Regions from separate parts of the Brevibacillus aydinogluensis genome, predicted to be linked through region 1. Evidence: riboswitches for the same ligand, from Rfam matches in the RefSeq annotation. Region 1 holds a riboswitch; each other region holds the start of a gene.
The links. A riboswitch is a leader RNA that binds a small molecule or an ion and turns the genes downstream of it on or off. The one in region 1 is predicted to bind S-adenosylmethionine.
Positions count from the first base shown of each region.

Region 2: it holds a riboswitch for S-adenosylmethionine, as region 1 does, so the genes downstream of both, metH (methionine synthase) here and Q7F15_RS18635 (homocysteine synthase) in region 1, are expected to answer to the same signal.
Region 3: it holds a riboswitch for S-adenosylmethionine, as region 1 does, so the genes downstream of both, Q7F15_RS00620 (BMP family lipoprotein) here and Q7F15_RS18635 (homocysteine synthase) in region 1, are expected to answer to the same signal.

Region 1 is NZ_OY569118.1:3,756,296-3,763,743, reverse strand. Features, by position in the region: gene Q7F15_RS18645 (AAA family ATPase) at 1-650, opposite strand, end outside; gene Q7F15_RS18640 (DUF5412 domain-containing protein) at 864-1,205, shown strand; gene Q7F15_RS18635 (homocysteine synthase) at 1,393-2,694, opposite strand; SAM riboswitch class I at 2,793-2,902, opposite strand; gene Q7F15_RS18630 (acyltransferase family protein) at 3,079-4,275, opposite strand; gene Q7F15_RS18625 (hypothetical protein) at 4,495-4,938, shown strand; gene Q7F15_RS18620 (rhodanese-like domain-containing protein) at 5,363-5,677, shown strand; gene Q7F15_RS18615 (SCO family protein) at 5,751-6,365, shown strand; gene Q7F15_RS18610 (DUF3889 domain-containing protein) at 6,514-6,837, opposite strand; gene rnjA (ribonuclease J1) at 7,125-7,448, shown strand, end outside.
Region 2 is NZ_OY569118.1:2,490,862-2,498,309, reverse strand. Features, by position in the region: gene Q7F15_RS12305 (solute symporter family protein) at 1-545, shown strand, start outside; gene Q7F15_RS12300 (deoxyribonuclease IV) at 1,100-1,933, shown strand; gene Q7F15_RS12295 (hypothetical protein) at 2,005-2,388, shown strand; gene argS (arginine--tRNA ligase) at 2,478-4,193, opposite strand; gene Q7F15_RS12285 (hypothetical protein) at 4,540-5,019, opposite strand; gene Q7F15_RS12280 (YjcZ family sporulation protein) at 5,193-5,300, opposite strand; SAM riboswitch class I at 5,503-5,601, shown strand; gene metH (methionine synthase) at 5,717-7,448, shown strand, end outside.
Region 3 is NZ_OY569118.1:127,092-134,539, reverse strand. Features, by position in the region: gene Q7F15_RS00625 (ABC transporter ATP-binding protein) at 1-1,159, opposite strand, end outside; gene Q7F15_RS00620 (BMP family lipoprotein) at 1,237-2,259, opposite strand; SAM riboswitch class I at 2,473-2,583, opposite strand; gene Q7F15_RS00615 (methyl-accepting chemotaxis protein) at 2,671-4,152, opposite strand; gene Q7F15_RS00610 (DUF3298 and DUF4163 domain-containing protein) at 4,384-5,004, shown strand; partial or broken gene Q7F15_RS00605 (3-hydroxybutyrate dehydrogenase) at 5,128-5,912, opposite strand; gene Q7F15_RS00600 (GntP family permease) at 5,976-7,361, opposite strand; gene Q7F15_RS00595 (CoA transferase subunit B) at 7,413-7,448, opposite strand, start outside.

The sequences.
Region 1 (7,448 bases):
GGGCTGACGTGCACCGCTGTCACGTCCCGCTGCATGGCAGCGATCTCGTCGACGGTGATCACCGGCTTCACCTGCTCCAGCGGTGAGCCTGTCCGGAACCGCCGCAGGATCTCCCGGGCGTCTTCCCTGCTGCCGTAGCCAAGCGACAGGCGGAACAAGAAGCGGTCCAGCTGCGCTTCCGGAAGCGGATAGGTTCCCTCTGATTCGATCGGGTTTTGCGTGGCGATCACCAACAGCGTCGGCGGCAGGGGGAGTGTCACCCCTTCGATGGTTACCTGCCGTTCTTCCATGCATTCCAACAGGCCGGATTGCGTTCGCGGCGTGGCCCGGTTGATCTCGTCAGCCAGAAGCACGTCGGCGAATACCGGTCCCCGACGCAGCTCGAACTCGCCGGTCCGCTGGTTGAACACGTGCAGCCCGACCACGTCTGAAGGCAGCAGGTCAGCGGTAAACTGCACCCGGTTGTAGGTACCGCCGATCGCCTGGGCGAGCGTTTTGGCCAACACGGTCTTGCCCATGCCGGGCAGGTCCTCCAGGAGCACGTGGCCGCGGGCCAATAGAGCCGTCACAAGCAGCCGGATTTGCGGCGCCTTGCCGACAATGACGCGGTTGATGCTTTCCAGCAATGTGTCCAAAGGACGATGGATCATGCGGACGTCTCCTTTATCGGAAAATAGGGCACCGGTAGTTCCAGTATGGAAGGTATTATACAGCGCGACACCTTATTTTGCCAAATCTTCATAAAATTTTTGGGGTTTGATAAAATCGCAGGGAAACGAGCGAGCCGAAAATCCCGACAAAACGTAATTCAATAAATAATAGGTAAAGGGGCTGGTGCTTTGCGGATAAAGAAAGTGCTTTTCGTGGCTTTGGTCGTCTTGATTTTGATTGCTGCTCTTGTTGGCATCGTCGTGTACCATTTCTTTTTCTCGATGTCCAATCTTCCAGAAGGGACATTCATCAAGGAATCGGCTTCGCCTTCAAATGAATACGTCATCAAACTATACCTTGTTGACGGCGGCGCTACTGTTTCTACAGCGATCAGGGGTGAACTGGTAACAAGTACAGGGGAAAAACGCAATATCTATTGGGAGTATCGCGTTGATACAGCATCTATTGAATGGAAGGACGATCACACTGTTGTTATTAACGGTCATTCGTTAAATCTTTTAAACAATGACGTGTATGACTGGCGAAGGCAATAGAGAGAAGGAGAATCCCGATATCACCATGATGTAATCTTGCGCCCGAATGTGGAAAATCCGGCGTCCTGCAATAGAAAAACAGCGAAGGGGAACTCCCTTCGCTGTTTGATGCAAACGAACGCGGACGCTCGCCATCCTTGGACGCTTTGCGCGCGACGGGCGCCCGTGCGTTGACCTGTCTCGTACCTTAGCCAACCTGCTGGGGTACCGCCTGCTTCAGCGCCTGCTCCAGATCGGCGATGATGTCGTCGATCGCCTCCGTCCCGATGGAAAGGCGAATTAGGCCCGGGGTGACGCCGGCAGCGAGCTGTTCCGCTTCCGTCAACTGCTGGTGGGTGGTGCTGGCCGGATGGATGATGAGCGACTTGGAATCGCCGACGTTGGCCAGATGGGAGAACAGCTTGACCGACTCGATCAGCTTTTTCCCTTCGGCGACGCCGCCGCGCACGCCAAACGTGAGGATGGCTCCGGCACCTTTTGGCAGGTACTTTTGCGCCAGGCGGTAGTGCGGATCGCTCTCCAATCCCGGATAGCTGACCCACTCCACGGCGGGATGTGCCTGCAGATAACGGGCGACGGCCAGAGCGTTTTCACTGTGCCGCTCCATGCGCAGATGCAGCGTTTCCAGCCCCTGCAGGAACAAAAAGGCGTTGAACGGCGCGACAGCTGCCCCGATATCCCGCTGCAGTTGAACCCGGGCCTTGACGATGTACGCCAGCGGGCCGAACGCTTCCGTGTAGACGATGCCGTGGTAGCTCGGGTCGGGCGTGGTCAGGCCGGGAAACTTGCCGCTGCTCCAGTCGAACTTGCCGGAGTCAACGATGATGCCGCCGATGGCCGTGCCGTGTCCGCCAATGAACTTGGTGGTGGAGTGCACGACGATATCGGCCCCGTGGTCAAACGGACGGCAGAGGATCGGGGTGGCAAAGGTGTTGTCTACGATCAGCGGAATTCCGTATTCGTGAGCGACCGCGGCAATCGCCTCGATGTCGGCTACGTCTATGCGCGGGTTGCCGATCGTTTCGACGAACAGCGCTTTTGTCTTTTCGTTGATTTTGGATCGGAAATTGTCCGGATTGGACTGGTCCACGAAGTGAACGGTGACGCCGAACCGCGGCAGCGTGTGGTAGAACAGGTTGTAGGTGCCGCCGTACAGGCTGGTGGAGGCGACGATTTCGTCTCCGGCCTGGGCGATGTTGAGGATGGCAAAGGTAATCGCCGCCTGCCCGGAGGAAGTGGCCAGCGCCCCGACACCGCCTTCCAGCAGGGCGACCCGCTGTTCAAACACGTCCTGGGTCGGGTTCATGATACGCGTGTAGATGTTGCCCGCCTCTTTCAACCCGAACAGGTTGGCGGCGTGCTCCGTATCGCGAAACACGTACGAAGTCGTCTGATAAATCGGCACCGCGCGCGAGCCCGTCACCGGGTCAGGCGACTGTCCACCGTGCAGCGCAATGGTTTCCGGCTTCCACTGACGTTGATCCGACATGGTCATCTCTCCTTTTTCCTGCATGAAAATGAATGGATAAAAAGCGAAGCCTTCTTCCGGAGAGAAAGAAGGCTTCGGTCATTCCGAATCAAGCGGCCGTTTCATCTCTCAGAATCCGGGATTCTGCAGGAATTGGCACCATGCAAGCAGGATGCTTGCCGGTTGCCGGGCTTCATTGGGCCTGTCCCTCCGCCGCTCTTGATGAAATCGAAAGATTTTGCAAATTGTGCTTACTTGGTATTATAGGGGGGCCGCCGGGTTTGGTCAATAAGAATTTCCGGGTAAGTCAAGGGGATTTGTTGTGATTGCTTTTTGTCCTGAATCACGGCGGCTGTAATGAAAAACGCCCGAATGCTTTCTTTCGGGCGTTTGCAGACCACATACCTATAAGAGGGAATTATCCTGAACATATGCTTTTTTTACACGGGGCGGCTTTACTTGCTTCCGGAAAAGAGTTAGATAAAACTTTTTCGCCCAGAATATCGACGTTGTGTCTATATATCTGTACATAAGATATGAACCAACCATCATAAGCGGGAAGGACAGGAGAAAGCTGATACATACACTGACATTATAGGAGAAACTGCCGTTCAACAGAGAAAAAATATAACCAGACACAGAACATAAGATCGTAAAATGCAACAGGTACAGCGAAAATGAGATGTTTCCCAAAAACACGCAGATGGGGGAGGATAAGATCTTTTGAATACCAGTAGAAGCCAAGATTGCGATCATGAGGAAAAAAGCACCCCAAACATGGTTAAACTTCATCGGATCATATCCCATAAAAGAGACGTCGAGTAATGCGTATATGGTATTGGATGTATCGATGTAAGGATAAGATCCCATATACAACCCCAAAATCCCTGTTAGTAAAGGTATATAAGGTTTTTGAAACACGTGCAGCGTACGCTGGTGATTGTGATATACATCGCAGAGAAGCAGGCCTAACACAAATGCAAGATAGTAGGAATGACGCAACATGTAGATCAGCAAGAGATAGGCTACGTAGCGGTAAGGAGTATCTCTGCACACAATCAACATTGCAAAAATGAGATACGACCCGATCAGTTCGTAATTCATGGTCCATAAAACAGGATTATAGTCAGCGTTGCCGAGAAAGAACGTGTCGAAAAATGCAGTGCGAACCATGGTGACAAAATCATGGCTAAGCGCATGGTAATGTGTTGTCATATCTGTATACGTGATGGGCGAGACTGTTTCAAGAGAAAATCCGTTTAGAAGAAGGATGATGTATACCAATAAAATAGAGAAAAACACAGGCAGTACAAGCCGAAAGTATCGTTTCACCGTGCTTTCTATGACGACATCTACCCTTCTCGTTTCCCAATATTTATAGCTTAATACGAATCCACTTAATACAAAAAAAATACAAACGGAAAAGTTTCCGTTATAGAAGAGATTGAATGGTGTTTTGCTTAACCATGCTTCAAACTGGTTATGCATCATTTCAGGACGCAAGGTGAAAAGAGAAGGGTAAAATACCTGCACAAAATGAGAGATGACCACGACCACTGCAGCTGTCCCACGTAATCCATCGAGAAACGAGATTTTTTTCATATAATCCTCCGTATCATAAACACTCGCTGGATGAAAGCTGAAAGTATTTGCAAAAACTAACAATTCTCTACTTGAATGAAAAATCCTCCTAAATCTTCAATAGAATACCACCAAAACTTTCTGTTATTGACAATATATTGAACCGCATTCAAAAAATGTAAAAGATAGGGTACAATGTACCTGGATTAAATTCCAAATAATGTATGAGGAGTTGGGAGAATGAAGAAAATGCTTTTTACCGTTGCGTCCCTAGGCCTTGCACTTTCATCCCTTGTTAATCCTGTTGTTGCATCAGAAAGTCTTAGCCAGAAAACAAATAAAATTCAAGAGTCTATAGGTATTCAAGAAATTGCGAAAGATTGGAGCCGATTCTTCGTTTCGCAATATGGTACTTATGTGATTAACGAAACATTCACACTAAAATCTGGAAGTGCAAATGCAGGTGTGTGGGCTACGAATAGTAGTTGTGATGTTTCGGTTTATCTTGATCAGCTAGATTCATATGGAAACGTAAGGAAAAGTATTAATCTGGGACGGGTTTCTGTTGGGAAAGGCCAAACTGGCTATACAAGTCCCAATGTTGCTGTAGACACAGGAACCTATAGAATTAGGGTCTATGGATACATCCCATCTGATGGAAAAGTTGCTATTTACAATCATTGATCATTGATGAACTGGAGACCTTCGGTATACGAAGGTCTCCAATTATTAATTTAATAATTAAGAGTAGTTAACACCCTTGCCGCTGCGCTAGATTTTTCAATAAGAATTTGCAATAGCATGTAAGGCAAACTAACTGGGCTGAAGCTTTTTTGTCGACTTTATTAAATGCACAGGACGTCTCCTTCAACTCTGTAGCTGTCTCCTGTCTTAAAGTAATTTAAATCTCTCTGAATTTCGTTATCGTTGGGTTATCCGGTTCATCATGAAATGCATCTGTTCTGTTACTGTTGCCTGTCACTGTTCTTACGACTCAGAGGGGGGACTTAACTTCACAGGAATGTCATGTACGAACACAGCCGCCGGTATGGTATGATGGGTGACGGTATGGAATCCATATTTATGAAGATACAGGAGGCTTGTACATATGGCGGAACAAGGGGTAAAGGAAATCACGCCGCGGGAGCTGTTGGAGAAGCTGGCTGCGGGAGAGAAGGTGCAGGTTATCGATGTGCGCGAGTTGGAGGAGTGGAATGCGGGCCACATCAAGCAAGCCAAACTGATTCCGCTTGGCTTTTTGCCGCATCGCGTCGATGAGCTGGACAAGGAGACACCGGTCGTGCTGGTCTGCCGCAGCGGCGCCCGCAGTCACATGGCCACCCAGTATTTGCAGGAATTGGGCTTCGATGCGGCCAACATGGTGGGCGGCATGCTCGCTTGGCCGGGGGAAACGGAAGCGTAACGTATCGGTGCAGAGATAAACGCGCGTGATCGCCGTTTGGCAACAGCGCGATCAGGAAGAGGAGGCACGTGATATGAGCGAAGGCAAAGTGTCGTTCTGGCAGCGCTACTGGTTTGCCGTGCTGGCCGCCGTGCTGGGAATGCTCGTCGTCGGTGTATTCGGCTACCAGTACTGGCAAAAAAGTCAGATCCCCGTCATGAAGCAGATAAACGACTTTGCGCTGGATAACATCGACGGGTCCACATTTACCCTGTCCGGAACCAACGGCAAGGTTCGGCTGGTGGAGTTCATCTTTACCCACTGTCCGGATATCTGCCCGGCCACGACGTTTAACATGGCCAAGATGCAGGAACAGCTGAAGGCCAAAGGGCTGTTCAAAGACAAGGTGGCGTTTGTGACGATCACCTTTGACCCGGAGCGGGATACGCCGGACGTGCTCAAGGAGTACGCCGACAAGTTTGGTGCCGATCTGAGCGGCTGGTACTTCCTGCGCGGCGATCAAGCCACCGTGGAAAAAGTGACCAAGGACTTTGGCATCGCCGTGCTGAAACAGCCAGACGGTTCGTTTGCGCACACCGCCGTCATGTTCCTCGTCGACAAGGACGGCAACATGCGCCGCGTGTACGGGATGGCGTCCAAAATGGATATGGACAGCATGTTGAAAGACATTGAGCTGTTGGCTGATTAGTCAGCCATTCGGGAGTGCTTCTGCCGGAAATCAATATTCGACAAAACCCGCCCAAGCCGGACCTGACGTGTTCAGTCCCGGGGCGGGTTCAACTGTTTCATGGACGGTTCCATTCAAACATCACGGGTCTCTTCGTCACATTGGCTGTTCAGCCGGTCTCTTCCAAACGGATGGCGATGACCTTCTCCGTCTGCTTGTCAAACTCGATCCGCACGATAACGGCCCACATGCGTCTGCCCTCCCGGAGCAGCAGCTTGAACGTCTCTTCCCACGTAGCAGGCGTTTTGCTCGTCCGCCCGACATGCAGGTAGTCGACAATTTCCGCTTGCGGGTACGTTTTCATCGTGTGTTCGATCGCGAGCCGCCCCCATTTGGCGTAGGGAGGCTGCGCAGAGGCCGGCAGGGCGTGGAGGAGCAGCAGCACCGCCGCGTATGCAGCTATCCAGCCCCGTCGGTGCAATCGGTCACGCATCAGGGCGCACCTGCCTCTCCGTAGTAAATGTCCGCAGAAAATATCGCTTGAGCGGTAGTGTGCCCGATTACCGGCATCATACTCGCTGCAGCCAGGACCACCAAAGATAATAGATAGACCCTGCGCCCTTCGGCAGATGGCGGTTCATGAGGGCTCTTTTTTTGCTGCCGGATTCTTTTCATGATCCGGTAGCAGAATGCGGGAAAATGGCAAGACTGGATGAAACGAAGGCGATCCGATGTGATACAATAAAAGGTGGCATGCATTGGTCGGGTTTCCAATAACACATGCACGAAATCTATTGGGAGGAACGAGTATTGAGCGACGTAAAGATTTTCGCGATGGGCGGTCTCGGCGAAATCGGCAAAAACATGTACTGTGTCGAGTACGAAGACGAGATCATCATCATCGACTGCGGGGTCAAATTTCCCGAGAACGAGATGTTCGGCATTGACCTGGTCATCCCGGACATCACCTATCTGATCGAGAATCAGCATAAGATCAAGGCGCTGCTGTTGACGCACGGACACGAGGACCATATCGGTGCCATTCCGTATGTGTTGAAGCAGATCAAGGTGCCGATTTACGGCGGCCGCCTCACCCTGGGCCTG
Region 2 (7,448 bases), 1.3 Mb from region 1:
TGGTGCTCGCCGCGTCTTCCGCGTTCGCCCACGACGTCTACAGCCACATCGTCCGCAGCGGGCAGGCTTCCGAACGGGAGCAGGTGCTGGTCGCCAAGGCGTCGTCCGTCGCTGTCGGCTTCGTCTCCATCTGGCTGGCGATCGGTGCGGAGAAGATGAACGTGGCGATTCTCGTGGCGCTCACTTTTGCTGTGGCGGCTTCGGCCAACCTGCCGATGATCCTGTTTACCTTGTACTGGAGGCGGTTTACGGTGCAGGGAGCGATCGCCGGAGTCATCACCGGTGTTGTGGCTTCGCTCCTGCTCGTCAGTCTCGGCCCGTCGGTAATGCATCCCGAGCACGGCATGATTCTGGCCGAACCGCTGTTTCCCCTGGCCAATCCGGGCCTGGTCTCGATTCCGCTCGGGTTCCTCGGCGCGATGCTGGGCACTTGGTTGAGCCGACCGTCGCCGGGGGCGTCGGAGCGGTACGATCGGGTGCTGGTGCAGGCGTATACCGGCATCCGCCCGCCCGCCGACCGGTACAGGCGCACGCCAAACGCATAGAGCGGCCGCAGTCGGCGTATCAGGACGGGCCGCTTTCACGCACAACGGAAGTTGTCCTTCATATTCAACAACAAAACCACCCCTCAACGTATTCGACTTGAGGGGTGGTTTCTCAATATTTGTTCTGAAGTGCTCACTCAAGTGCCTGGAAGATTGAAGATTACCCAACCTGCCATAAGCGTAATCAACAAACAAACCAGAATCACAAGAGTGGTTACTTTCGGTTTCTTCATTAAACTTCGAATTGCCGTAACCAAACCAGTCATCAGCTCTATCGGAAACAATATGACCTCTTTTAGGATTTTCAGGACTTTCCTGCCAACCATAACACATTACTCCCAGTGATCATCAGACATCAAAGTATACCAGTTCACCATTAGCCAATTTTTCCCTCCAAATATTTTCCTGCAATTGGGATAAACTGTTGCGGACAGGCTTCCGAACGGGAGGTTCTGGCCAATCGCAGCGGGACGCTTTCGGAGCAGTGTCTCCAATCCGGCCTGTGAATCGCGGAAAAGGATCCTGGATACCACATGCCACAGGGAGGGAGTTGCGTGTACGTCGGGTGTCACGTCAGCATTCGCGGCGGGTATCTGGCCGCAGCAAAGACGGCTTTGGCGCTGGGAGCCGACGCGTTCCAATACTTTCCCAAAAACCCGCGCAGTCTGACGCTCAAAGCGTTCGACCCGAAGGATGCAGAGGCATGCCGCGCCTTTTGCCGAGAGCAGGGGATCGTCTCCATCGCCCACACGTCCTATCCTGTCAATCTTGCCGCAGCGCCGGGCGCATTGTATGAAGCGATTGCTGATTCACTGCGAAACGACCTGGAAATCGCCGAATCATGCGGTTCCATCGGGGTGGTCGTCCACTTCGGCCAATACAAGGGGGCGGATGTGCTGGAAGGGTACCGTTTGATGATCCGGATGGTAAACGACATTCTGGACGGCTGGAGCGGTGCGGCGAAGCTGCTGATCGAAAACAACGCGGGCCAGGGCAGCCGCATGGGGACAACGCTGGAAGAACTGACCCAGGTGCGGCAGCTGCTGAATCATCCGGAAAAGGTGGGCTTCTGCTTCGACACGTGCCACGCCTTTGCCAGCGGGCTGTGGACGGGAGACGACTGGGAGCAGGTGGCCGACCGCATGCGGAATCTCGGGTATCTGGACGCGCTGGCCGCTGTTCACCTCAACGATTCGGTGTATCCGGCCGTCTCCTTTCGCGACAGGCACGCGCCGATCGGGCGTGGTGCGATCGGCAGGGAAGCGTTCGTCTCGCTGCTGCGGACACCAGAACTGCGGGGAATTCCGGTCGTGCTGGAAACGCCCCGTCCGCCCGGCGGGGACCACCGGGAGGAAATTGCCCTGGTGCGACAGCTGGCCGGGCCGTGACAGGCTGACCGGTCGTATGGTAGAGTGTGAGAGTAAACCGTACAGTGCGCTGTCAGCGAGGAGGAGTCTGTGTGAAACGAAGAGTCAAGGTTACCATCGAGGATTTTGCTCCGCTCCGGGAAAACCTGAACAATCCGGAAGAGCTGGCCTTGTATGAGGCGGCAAACGGACATACATACGATGCGGAAATCGAGCATGACGGCTATGCCGTGATCGACCTGCCCGACGGGGACTACATCGAACTGGCTCCCGGCGAGTATCAGATCATGATCGAGGAATGGACGAAAGCGGGGACGATTGGCGCACTGACGCTGGAGACCAAGTCGGACCCGGCAGACGACAAGGCGCTGTTGTACCGTCTCGTCGACGCGTCCGGCGCCGAAACAGAGCCGCCGCGCTCCCTGTCCAAGCAGGTGGTGGAACTGCTCGGCAAGACGTGGTTTGGGAAAAAGTAGCACCTGTTCACCATTGAAAAGAAAAGCCGACGTCCTGTCACAACAGGAACGTCGGCTTTTTTGACGGGTGTATTTTCGTCAACAGGCGATTACATCTCTTCCGGCGCGGCGATTCCGAGCAGGCGCAGCCCCTCTTTCAACACTGTCACCACGGCGGCGACCAATTGCAGACGGGTCGTCTTGACGTCTGCTTCTTCCGCCAGGATGCGGACATTGGCGTAGAACTTGTTGAACGCCTGCGCCAGGTCGATGACGTATTTGCCGATCTGCGACGGGTCAAACTGCTCCCGCGCCCGGTCGATCACTTCCGGGAAGCTGTTCAGCAGCGTGATGACCGCCCAGGCTTCCTTGCTGTCCAGGGCGCCTTCGGGCAGCGTCACCTCGCTGATCGGCACGTACTCGCCCTTGCGCAGCAGCGAGCAGGCGCGGGCGTGCGTGTACTGGACGTACGGACCGGTCTCGCCTTCAAACGTAAGCATTTCCTCCCAGGAGAAATTGATGTCGTTCAGGCGGTAGTTTTTCAGGTCGTGGAAGATGACCGCACCAACCCCAACCTGTCTAGCCACCTCTTCCTTGTTTTCCAGCGACGGATTTTTCTCCCGGATCACGTTCAGCACGTCTTCGATGGCCTGAGCCAGCACTTCTTCCAGCAGGACCACTTTTCCTTTGCGGGTGGACATTTTCTTGCCGTCCTTGAGCATCATGCCAAACGGGATGTGGTACATTTCCTTGGCCCATTCAAAGCCCATCTTTTCCAGCACTTTGAACAGCTGCTGGAAGTGGAGGCGCTGCTCGTTGCCCACGACGTAGAGGGCCTTGGCAAAGTCGTACGTCTCATTCCGATACAGGGCGGCTGCCAGGTCGCGGGTGGCGTACAGAGTGGCACCGTCCGATTTTTTGATCAGGCACGGCGGCATGTCATACTCGTCCAGATTGACCACCAGGGCGCCCTCAGATTCGGTCAACAGCCCTTGTTCCTCCAGCATGGCGACGACGCGGTCCATCTTGTCGTTGTAGAACGCCTCGCCGTGGAACGAGTCAAATCGAACGCCCATGAGGTCGTAGATTTTCATGAATTCTTTCAGCGACTCGTCGCGGAACCACTGCCAGAGGCGGCGCGCTTCCTCGTCTCCGTCCTCCAGCTTTTTGAACCACTCGCGTCCCTGATCTTCCAGCGACGGGTCTTTTTCTGCCTCTTCGTGGAAGCGGACGTAGAGCTGGAGCAGCTCCTTGATCGGCTCGGCTTTTACTTTTTCTTCGTCACCCCACAGCTTGTAGGCGACGATCAGCTTGCCAAACTGCGTCCCCCAGTCGCCCAGGTGGTTGATGCGGATCGGACGGTAGCCGTGTTTTTCCAAGATGTTGGCGATCGCGTTGCCGATTACGGTGGAGCGCAGGTGGCCCATGGAGAACGGCTTGGCGATATTGGGAGAGGAGAGGTCAATCGGCACATTGCGCCCTTTACCGATGTCGCGGCTGCCGTATGCGCTGCCCTGCGTCAGGATCGTGCCGATTACGTCGCGGGCGACGCTTTGCTGATCGAGGAACAGGTTGAGGTACGGACCGACCGCCTTGACTTCGCGGATCGGCGTACCGCTAACCTCGCCGGCCAGTTCGGAGGCGATCAGCGGCGGCGCTTTGCGAAGCGCCTTGGCCAGTTGGAAGCAGGGGAAGGCGATATCCCCCATGCTGGGATTGGGTGGCGTTTCCAGCATGTCGTATACGGTTTCGGCGGTAAATTGGTCCGCGCCGAGGCGGGTGAGTGCTGCGGCAATGATGCTGGCCGCTTGATGCTTATAGCTCATGGAATTCTCCTTTCGGTCTGGAATCTAAAAAATAGAAAAACCTCTGCGTCTCATCAGGGAAGAGACGAGAGGTTGTACTCCCGCGGTGCCACTCTTGTTGCTCTCGCCTCCCGCACGGGAAAAGGCGAAAGCCGCTTTGCCTGCGGTAACGGGCAGACCCGGCGTGCCCTACGCAATCCGGCTGTCCGGACCTTCAGGACGCGTCTCCGAGGTGCGCTTCCCCGCGTCAGTTTGCACCGGGCTCCCACCGTCCCCGGCTCGCTTCTGCTTTCTGACGGAGTACTCTCCTCTTCAGCGACAACGATATTCTTCTAGCATTATAGCGGCATCTCCTGCGGGATGCAACTCACTCTTCCGGTTTTTTCAGCAAATCGTCCAAATCGTGGAACAGGTCCCGCGTCAGCCGTTCCTTGTCGTCGGCCGACTGCCACTGCCGCTTGTACTGGGCCAGCTTGGCGAGCAGCGATCGTTCTGCTTCGGCCGCTTCCTTAAGATCGTGGTTTTCACTGGGATCAAACGGCATCAGCCGCTCATCCGTCCCGCTGCGCAGATAGGGAGAGCGCCAGTGATCGGGAAAGCGATAGGGCTGGTCGCCAAACAGAATGCCCAGCACGTCGTCCGATTCCAGCGGGAGGAAGTGGTCGTATTCGTCCCGCCTGCCTCCTTCAAACAGGTTGAGATGCGTAAACGAATAACGCAGGTAGTGCTGCCCCGTCGCTTGATTCTTGACGATTGAATATGTCTCAAAATCCGTGTGCTCCAACTCTTTCACCGTCTCCAGGCGAGAGAGGAATTCCTGTCGGTTACAGGGTACCAATTGATCCACAGCGGTTCGCTCCTTTGTACGGAATCGCTTTTCATCATAGCAAAAACGGACAGCGGCTGACAACGAACCAGCATCAGGCGCAAACGTCCCGCAGGGAACGGCAGGCGGACAGGGTTGTCCAGCGAAAAAAGAGCCTAGGTTTAGCTAGGCTCCTTGTTGATGTACGCACTCGTTTAGTTGCAGTCGTTCGAACACCCGACGATGACCAACAGGATAAACAGAACGAGCACAATTGCGAACGTGTCACCGAAAAAGCCGGAACCGCAGTAGGAAGTACTCATTGTTGTTTCCCCTCCTTTCCGTATGCTTTAGTCTATACACGAATGTGCCGGTTGTTGTGGGCGAATGACCAGCTCGCAAAAAATGGGCGGGGGCAGTCTGGAGAAAATAGACAAATTCTACATTGACGCGAGGAAAAGGGGGTGTTAAGATACATTCAAACATCGTTACCGTTTGACAAAACTGCATAACAGACAGTGACGACTCTTATCCAGAGAGGTTGAGGGACTGGCCCAATGAAGCCTCGGCAACCGGATTACCAGGTGCCAATTCCAGCAAAGCGTGTGCTTTGAAAGATAAGAGGATGGTCATGCGTGTATGTTTCGCGGACAAATCCTCTTCTTGTTGCACACAGAAGAGGATTTTTTATTGTACACGGACCAATGCGTGTGAGTTTGGAAGAAAAGGAGTTTGCCCCATGAAAATAAGTCTTCGTGAACAGCTTTACCGGAAAATTCTGATTCTGGACGGTGCGATGGGGACGATGCTGCAACAGGCCAGCCTGACTGCTGATGATTTTGGCGGTGAGGCCTACGAAGGCTGTAACGAGCTGCTCAATCTCACCCGTCCTGACGTGATCCGCTCCATTCATGAAAAATACCTGGAGGCGGGTGCGGACATCGTGGAGACCAACACGTTTGGTGCCACCTCGATCGTCCTGGCCGAGTACGACGTGGCAGACAAAGATCTGGAGATCAACATCGCTGCAGCCCGGCTGGCACGGGAAGCGGCTGATGCCTATTCCACCCCGGAGTGGCCGCGTTACGTCGCAGGCTCGATGGGGCCGACGACCAAGACGCTGTCTCTGACGGGAGGCGTCACCTTTGAAGAGCTGGTGGAAGCGTACTACCGGCAGGCGAAAGGGCTGCTGATCGGCGGCGTGGATGCGCTGCTTTTGGAGACCTCGCAGGACACCTTAAACGTCAAGGCCGGCGGCATCGGCATTCGCCGGGCGTTCGCGGAGCTGGGCAGGGAAGTGCCGGTGATGATCTCCGGCACGATTGAGCCGATGGGCACGACCCTGGCCGGGCAAACCATCGAAGCGTTTTACGTCTCGTTGGAGCATCTGAAGCCGATTACCATTGGTCTGAACTGCGCCACCGGGCCGGAGTTCATGCGTGACCATCTGCGCACGCTGGCGAATTTGGCCCAGTGCGGGGTGAGCTGTTATCCCAACGCCGGCCTGCCGGATGAAAACGGCCATTACCACGAGACGCCGAACGGACTGGCCGCCAAGATGCGGGCGTTTGCCGAGCAGGGCTGGCTCAACGTCGCCGGAGGATGCTGCGGCACGACGCCGGAGCATATCCGCGCGCTGGCGGAAGCATTGAAGGACTGCAAGCCCCGTGTCCCGGCCGGACAGCCGGTCAGCGCCGTGTCGGGGATCGAGGTCGTCTACGCGGAAGCAGACAATCGGCCGCTGCTTGTCGGAGAGAGGAGCAACGTGATCGGGTCGAAAAAATTCCGCGACCTGATCGCGGCCGGGAAGTACGAGGAAGCGTCCGACATCGCCCGCGCCCAGGTAAAGCGGGGGGCACAGATCATTGACATCTGTCTCGCCGACCCGGACCGGGATGAGTACGGGGACATGGAGAAGTTCCTGCAGTTTGTCATCAAAAAAGTGAAAGCGCCGCTGATGATCGACTCCACCGACGTGCGCGTCATGGAACTTGGACTGCGGTACTCGCAGGGCAAGGCGATTCTCAACTCGATCAACCTGGAAGACGGGCTGGAGCGGTTTGAACAGGTGGCGCCGCTGATTCACAAGTACGGCGCGGCTGTGGTCGTCGGCACGATCGACGAGACCGGCATGGCAGTCACCCGGGAACGGAAGCTGGAAGTGGCCAAACGCGCCTACGATCTGCTGGTCAATCGATTCGGGGTTAACCCGCGCGACATCATTTTCGATCCGCTGGTCTTTCCGGTGGGCACCGGCGACGAGCAGTACATCGGCTCCGCCCGCGAGACGGTGGAAGGCCTCCGCCTGATCAAGGAGGCGATGCCGGAGTGCAAGACGATTCTCGGCATCAGCAACGTCTCGTTCGGGCTGCCGGCGGCCGGACGGGAGGTGCTGAACGCCGTCTTCCTTTACCATACGACTCTGGCCGGACTTGATTACGCCATCGTCAATACCGAGAAGCTGGAACGCT
Region 3 (7,448 bases), 480 kb from region 1:
TGGCAAAACGCTCCACCCACTGCTCCACCACGCGGCGAAACGCGTCCCGCAAAATGACGCCGCGACGGCTGAACGCCGGTTTGCGCTGGTAGCCCATCAAGGCGTTTTCCTCCACGCTCTCCTGCTTGGCCGTTCCCCACAGGTAGCGGTCTTCCGGGACATGGGCCACTCCCGCTTCACGTATGGCTGCCACAGGACGGTTGGTGACGTCCTTTCCGCCCAGCAGCACCCTGCCCGCCGTGACCGGCCGCAGTCCGGTGATGGCTTGCAGCAGCTCCGACTGGCCGTTGCCCGAGACCCCGGCGATTCCGACGATTTCCCCGTGGTGCACGGTAAATGTAACGCTGTCCACGATCGTCTGCCGGTCGGAAACGGTCAGGTTTTCCACCTGCAGGAGGGGCCTGCCGTCCAGGCTCACCCGCTCACTCAACGGCTGCAGGTCACGGCCCACCATCAGCCGGGCCAGTTCGTCCACGCTGGTCTCCTGCCGGGAAACGGTCCCGGTCACCCGGCCGCCGCGCAGCACGGTGATTCGGTCGGCCACCTCCATCACTTCCTTGAGCTTGTGCGTGATCAGGATGACGCTCTTGCCGCTCTCCGCCAGGTGGCGAATCGTCTGCAGCAGTTCCTTTACCTCCAGCGGTGTCAGGACAGCGGTCGGCTCGTCCAGTACGATGATGTCCGCTCCCTGGTACAGCACCTTGAGAATTTCCACGCGCTGCTGCTCCCCGACCGAGCATTGCGATACACGGGCGGTCACGTCAATCGGGATGCGGTAGCGCTCACTGAGGGCCCGCACCGCCTCCACCGCATCCTTGCGCCGGAACAGGCCGGCACGCTGCGGTTCATAGCCGATGACGATGTTCTCCATTACGCTGAAATCGGGAAACAGCATGAAGTGCTGGTGCACCATCCCGATGCCGTGTCGGATCGCGTCGTCGGGGCCGCGAAAGACCACCGGGCGGCCGTTTAGCACGATCTCCCCGGACGTCGGCTGTTCCATGCCGTACAGCATCCGCATCAACGTGGTTTTGCCGGCGCCGTTCTCCCCGACGATGGCGTGGACCTCGCCAGCCCCCAGCGTGAACGATACGTTGTCGTTGGCCGTAAAATCGCCGTATCTTTTCGTCATGTTGCGCATTTCCAGACGGTACGTCATCCCGCTCTTCCCTCCTTTTTCCTGTTGGTCCCATTCAACAGGAAACCGACTACCGCAGTAGTCGGTCGCCGTCTCGTTTACTGCTGCAGCGGATCGGGCACCTTGCGCGTACCCGCCACGATCTCATCCCTGATCGCTTTCACCTTGTTGATGACCTCCTCACCGATGAACGGATGCAGGGGCGTCTCGCTTTCGCGCGTGACGTAGGTGACGCCGACGCCGTCTTCCTTCAGGCCGTACGTCTGCACGCCCGGTTTCAAGCTGCCGTTTACAAACGCCTTTACCGTTTCATAGGCGGCCGTGTCGGTCCCTTTCAACTGGGACAGGACGATGTGTTCCGGATCGATGCCGGTGCGGTCGACGTCCTGGCCGGAGGTGTAGAAGCCCTTTTCCTTGGCTGCTTCAAACACGCCAAGGTCGCCGACAGCAGCAGCTCCGTAGACAAAGTCTGCTCCCTTGTTTGCCTGCAGCAGGGCCAGCTCCTTGGCTTTCGCCGGGTCATTAAAGCTGCCGACGTAGTTGACGAAGACCTCTGCGTTCGGATTGGTCGCCTTCAGTCCCTCCTGGAAGCCGACCGTCCACTTTTTCAAAAGCGGAATGTCCATCGCCGCGACGATCCCCACCTTGTTGGTCTTGGTCGCCAGGCCGGCAGCTGCTCCCATCAGATAGGAGGCTTCATGTTCGCGAAATACCACGCTGCTGACATTGGGCAAGTCCACGACAGTATCGATGATGGCAAACACGCGGTCCGGGTTTTCCGCCGCCACTTTTTTCAGCGCATCCTCCGATTCAAACGACGACGTAATGATCAAATCGTATTGCTCGGACACGGCCGCGCGGATGTTCTCCTCGATGGCGAAATGGTCGGTCGACTCGATGGTTTTGACGTCGACACCAAATTCCTGCGCCGCTTTCTTGGCACCCTCGTCCATCTGCTGGAAAAACGGGTTGACCCCGATCTTCTCCGGCAAGATCAGCGCGACCCGCTTCTTCTCGGCGCCTTCATGGCCGCCGGCTTGTCCCTCCGGTGCACCGCCTCCCGCCGCACATCCGGCCAACAGTACGGCAAACGTCGTCAATGCCAACAGGTACTTTTTCATGCTGTTCTCTCCTATCTAGTAAAAAAGTTTTTTACTCCCATACCGGTAATTTACGGGTTTTTTTCGAAAGTTTCAAGGCAAAACACGAATATTTTAGTAAACATACACCATAAACGTTCGATATATTCCCCCTTTTCCCAGGAAGGCGCACCTGATGATGGTATGAAAAAAACTCTTCCTAGAGGAAGAGTTTGCCAAGTTGCGCCAACCTCTTCCTCATCTGTCAAAACCCGAGGGTTTTGCAGGAATTGGCACCTTTCTGTACCGGGGTACAGTGGTTGCCGGGCTTCATCGGGCCAGTCCCTCCGCCTCTCTTGATAAGGTAAGGTGAATCCGCTATCCAGTTGTAATGTCTCTAATTCTAGCAAAAGGTTCTTACATTGCAAATGATTTTTTTGTCATTTCAAAACATTATGTTTGTTGGTCTCGAAACGACTGCTGCAATCTGCGCGACAGCGCGTTCAGTTCGCCCAGTTCTTCCGTGATTTCCCGCACCTTTTGATGCTGATTTTCCGCCGTGGCAAACAGCTCTTCCAGATTGGCCACCGATTGTTCCGTCACAGCCGTAATCGTCGACATCTCGGCGGCCACTTCACCGGAGCGCAGCTTTACCCTGTCCATGCTGGAGCGCACGTGCTCGACGGCCTGCAGGAACGATTCCATTCCGGCCCGAACCGTCTCGATCGAGGTGACAGTCTGGACGGCCAGCTCCTGTCCCTTGGCCACCGACGATTCCCCGTTGCTCATGTGGCGCACGGCGTTTTCGCTCTCCTTGTGCAGCGACTGCAGGATTTCGGCAATCTCCTGGGTAGCGGTAGCGCTTTGTTCGGCCAGTTTTCGCACCTCGTCGGCCACCACGGCAAAGCCGCGTCCGTGTTCCCCGGCCCGGGCCGATTCGATCGCCGCGTTGAGCGCCAGCAGGTTGGTCTGGGTCGCAATCTGGTTGATCGTCTGCACGATCTCCTCCACCCGGTTGGCCTGCCGATTCAGCTCGCGGATGGTGGACGAGGCCACATTGACCGCCTGCACGATCTGCTCCATCTGATGCGACAGCTCGTTCATCATGCCGATGCTCTCGGTGAGGCGGCGGTTGTTCTGATCGGCCTCCGCCTTCATCGCGTTGGCCTGTTCGTTGACCGCCACGATCTCGTGGTCGATCGACTGGACTTCCTCCTCGATCTTCACCGTGGAGTTGGCCTGCGCCTCCATCCCCGTGGCCACTTCGCGGAACGCAACCATCATCTCGTCCGTGTTCCGCTTGGTCGTCTCCGCGTGCTCATGCACGTGCTCCGACGTGCGGTCCAACTGTTCCGTCACCATGCGGATGTGGCCCAAAAGCTCCGCCAGCCGCTGTTCTTTTTCCTCTGCTTCCCGCCTCGCCGTCTCCGCTTTGTTCAGCGAGGCTTGTCCGGCCAGACACAGGTAGGTCAAGCCGACGATCATCAATGCGACAGACACGAGGTGCAGGATCAGATTCACTTCTGTCCGACCTTCATCGAACATGTCGTAGAAACCGGTGTAAAACCCGACAAATGTTGCCGCGATCTGGACAATCCCGGCGAAGACGACCAGCTTCCAGTCCAGATAGGCCGCGAGGAAGCCGAGCACGATAAAGGAAATAAACGCCGTCTCCGGATAAGACGTAAAGTGGTCGAATGCGATGGAGTAATACATAAAGCCGATCGCGACCAGGTAGCGAATCACGTAACTGCCTTTGCGGATGAAGTAGTACGGTGAAACAATCAGTGTCATCAGCAGGCCCAGTGATGTCAGCTTCCAGAAGTTCACGTCTTCCTGATACGCGATGATTCCGGCCAGCCACAGATGATTCCAGAGAATAAAAATCATGAAGCCCTCTTTGTTGGTCAAGGTGTTGCGGACCAACTGAAACATGGTCTGAAGCATAATTTCCTCCTTTACTGCTATGGTGAATACAACATTCTTTTGTCATTATATCCTGAAAAATCTTCCAAGTTCTATTGGGATCATGGAGAACATGTGAAAAAAGTTCTAACGCGCCCGTAGTTCCGCCGAATCAGAAACGCGGTTTGCCATGACCATTTGGCCCCTCTGACGAATAGGCTAAAGCAGGATCACATTTCTCAAGAAGGGAACGGGAACGCCATGGAAATGAATCAACTGCCGACCACCGTGCTGACCCGCACGATCAGCCGCCCGAACGTAACCATTTATTACCCGCAGGTGGCCGGTTTGGCCAATCGACAGGCCGAACAGAACATCAACCAAACCTTGTCGCGGTACGTGCAGGATTTGATCAACCAGCAGCATGAAAGCCAGGTGCCGGGAACGACGGAAATGCAGGGAAGCTACGAAATCAAAAACAATCAGCGAGGCATCTTCAGCGTCACCCTGAACAACTACGCCTACACGCCTCCGATGGCCCACGGCATGACCTATATGATGTCGCTCACAGCAGATGTGCAGACCGGGCAAGTCTTTTCCCTGCGGGACCTGTTCAAACCGGGCAGCGACTATGTCAAGGTGCTGTCAGACAACATCAAAACACAGATCGCCAATCGGCATATTCCCACCCTGGAGCCGTTCAAGGCGATCAGACCCGACCAGGATTTCTACGTGGCCGACAAGGCGCTCGTCATCTATTTTCAACTGTACGAGATCACGCCGTATTACGTGGGCTTCCCCATGTTTCCCATCTCGGTGTTCGACCTGGAGCCGATTATCAGCGAAACGGGGCCGCTCAGCATCATGGCGACCAACTCGTAGCGTGCGTGGCTTTTTCTCCGGGAAAACAACCAGGCTGCCGACGATGTCGACAGCCTGAATGATTGCCTGGCACCCGGGGCCCGGGTGTGGAGACGGCGGCAGCAGACGGGAAGGCGAGCGGTCTTACTGTGCCGTATACCCGCCGTCAATTACCACGGCCTGCCCCGTCACACCCCTGGCCTTGTCACTTGCCAGAAAGACGGCATATTCGGCAATTTCCTGCACAGACAGCAGCCGCCGCTGCGGGACGAGCGGGTATATGACTTCTTCCATCACGCGTTCCAGCGGGACGTTGCGGGTCTTTGCCAGATCGGCCAACTGATTTTGCACAAGCGGCGTGTCCACGTACCCCGGACACAGCGCGTTCACAGTGATGCCGTGGGCGGCTCCCTCAAGAGCGGCCACTTTGGTCAGGCCGATCACCCCGTGCTTGGCGCTGTTGTAGGCCGCTTTCCCGGCAAACCCGATCAGTCCGTTGATCGAGGCCATGTTGATGATCCGCCCATGTCCCTGACGCTTCATGACGGGAAAGGCGTGCTTGATGGCGATAAACGGCGCCGTGAGCATGATGGAGAGCAGCTTCTCAAATGTGTCGGTCGGGAAATCCTCGATCGGCGACACAAACTGCATCCCCGCATTGTTGACCAGGATGTCCAGCCGGCCAAACGTCTCCACGCTCTTCTCAATGCTCGCCTTGAGCTGGCCTTCATCCGTCACGTCACAGCCTGCTCCCAGGGCTTCCCCCCTTCGCCCCTGAGCTGCTCGGCCGCTTTTTCCACGGCCTCCCGGTTGAGGTCCAGCAGCAGCACCTTGGCTCCTTCCCGGGCAAACGTCCGGGCGATTTCATATCCGATCCCGCTTGCTGCACCGGTGACCAGTGCGACTTTTCCTTCCAGCAGCTTGTTCACGATGACACACTCCTTCTTACCAATTGGTACCCAAAACGACTTCGCCCCGGTTGCAGGATGGACCTAGACGAAAAGCGAAGCGGCGATTGCCAGAATAAAGACAGTCAGCGTCTTCAACACAGTGATCGCAAAAATGTCCTTGTAGGACTGGCGGTGCGTCAGCCCCGTGATTGCCAGCAGGGTAATGACGGCTCCGTTATGCGGCAAGGTATCCATCCCGCCGGAAGCCATCGAGGCGATCCGGTGCAGAAGCTCCGGACTGATGCCGGCCGCCTGCGCCAGCTCCAGGTACTGTTTTCCCATCACTTCCAGCGCAATGGACATGCCGCCAGACGCCGATCCGGTAATCCCCGCGAGCACGTTGACGGCCACGGCTTCGGAAACCAGTGGATGGCTGCTGACCCCGAGAATCCATTCTTGAATCAGCTTGAAACCGGGCAGCGTTTTAACCACGTTGCCGAATCCCACCTCGGACGCCGTGTTGAAAATGGCCAGCAGAGCCCCCATCGCGGCGGTGGTCAAACCGGAGGCGAGCTTGGTTTTCACCTGGTTCAGATTGATCAGCACCGCAGCCAGGATGCCGATGCTCAAGGCGATGATCAGCGCCCAGGAGGAGGCGACGTTCTTCACCTTGTCAATGTTGTAGTTGTCCTTCAAAAGCTGCGGGTCGTACCACGTCTCCACGCTCAGAAACCCTCTGCTGAACAGGTAGTTGGACACCAGGACCAGCACCAACGGGAGCACGGCCAGCCAAATGTTCATGTAGGTTTGCTCCCGGTTGAGCTCCGGTTCGTTGATGTGGCCTTCTCCGTATCCCTCGCCGGCTGCGGCTGCCTGTTTGCGCCTGCGCTCCAGCCAGAAGAGGCCGCCGCTAAAGACCATGACGGCACCGATGATCCCGACCAGCGGAGCGGCGTACGCATCGGTCCCAAAATAGTTGGTGGGGATGATGTTCTGAATCTGCGGCGTACCGGGAAGCGCATCCATCGTGTAGGTAAACGCGCCGAGGGCAATCGCGCCCGGAATCAGCCGTTTTGGGATGTTGGCCTCGCGAAAAATGGCGGCGGCAAACGGGTACACCGCAAACGCCACGACGAACAGCGAGACGCCGCCATAGGTCAAAATGCTGCAGGCCAGCACGACAGCCAGAATCGCCCGATTGGAACCGAGCGCCTTAACGATCGACTGGGCGATGGATGCGGCCGCTCCGTTCATTTCCATCACCTTGCCAAAGATCGCGCCCAACAGGAAGACGGGAAAGAACGATTTTACATAGTTGGCGGCGTTGGTCATGAACGTCTCCGTGTAGCTGGGCATCAGCGCAAGTCCCGACAGAACAGCGGCCAACAGGGTAAAAATCGGCGCAAATACGATGACGGGATAGCCGCGGTAGGCAAAAAACATCAAGAGTCCCAACGAGACGAGAATCGCCAACACTTCGATAACCATACCATTCTCCTTTCCTGCCCCTCACCCAAACGCCGAGTCCCGTCCGCTACGTTACAACGCAGCGGATGACAGGACGCGCAGATTGGG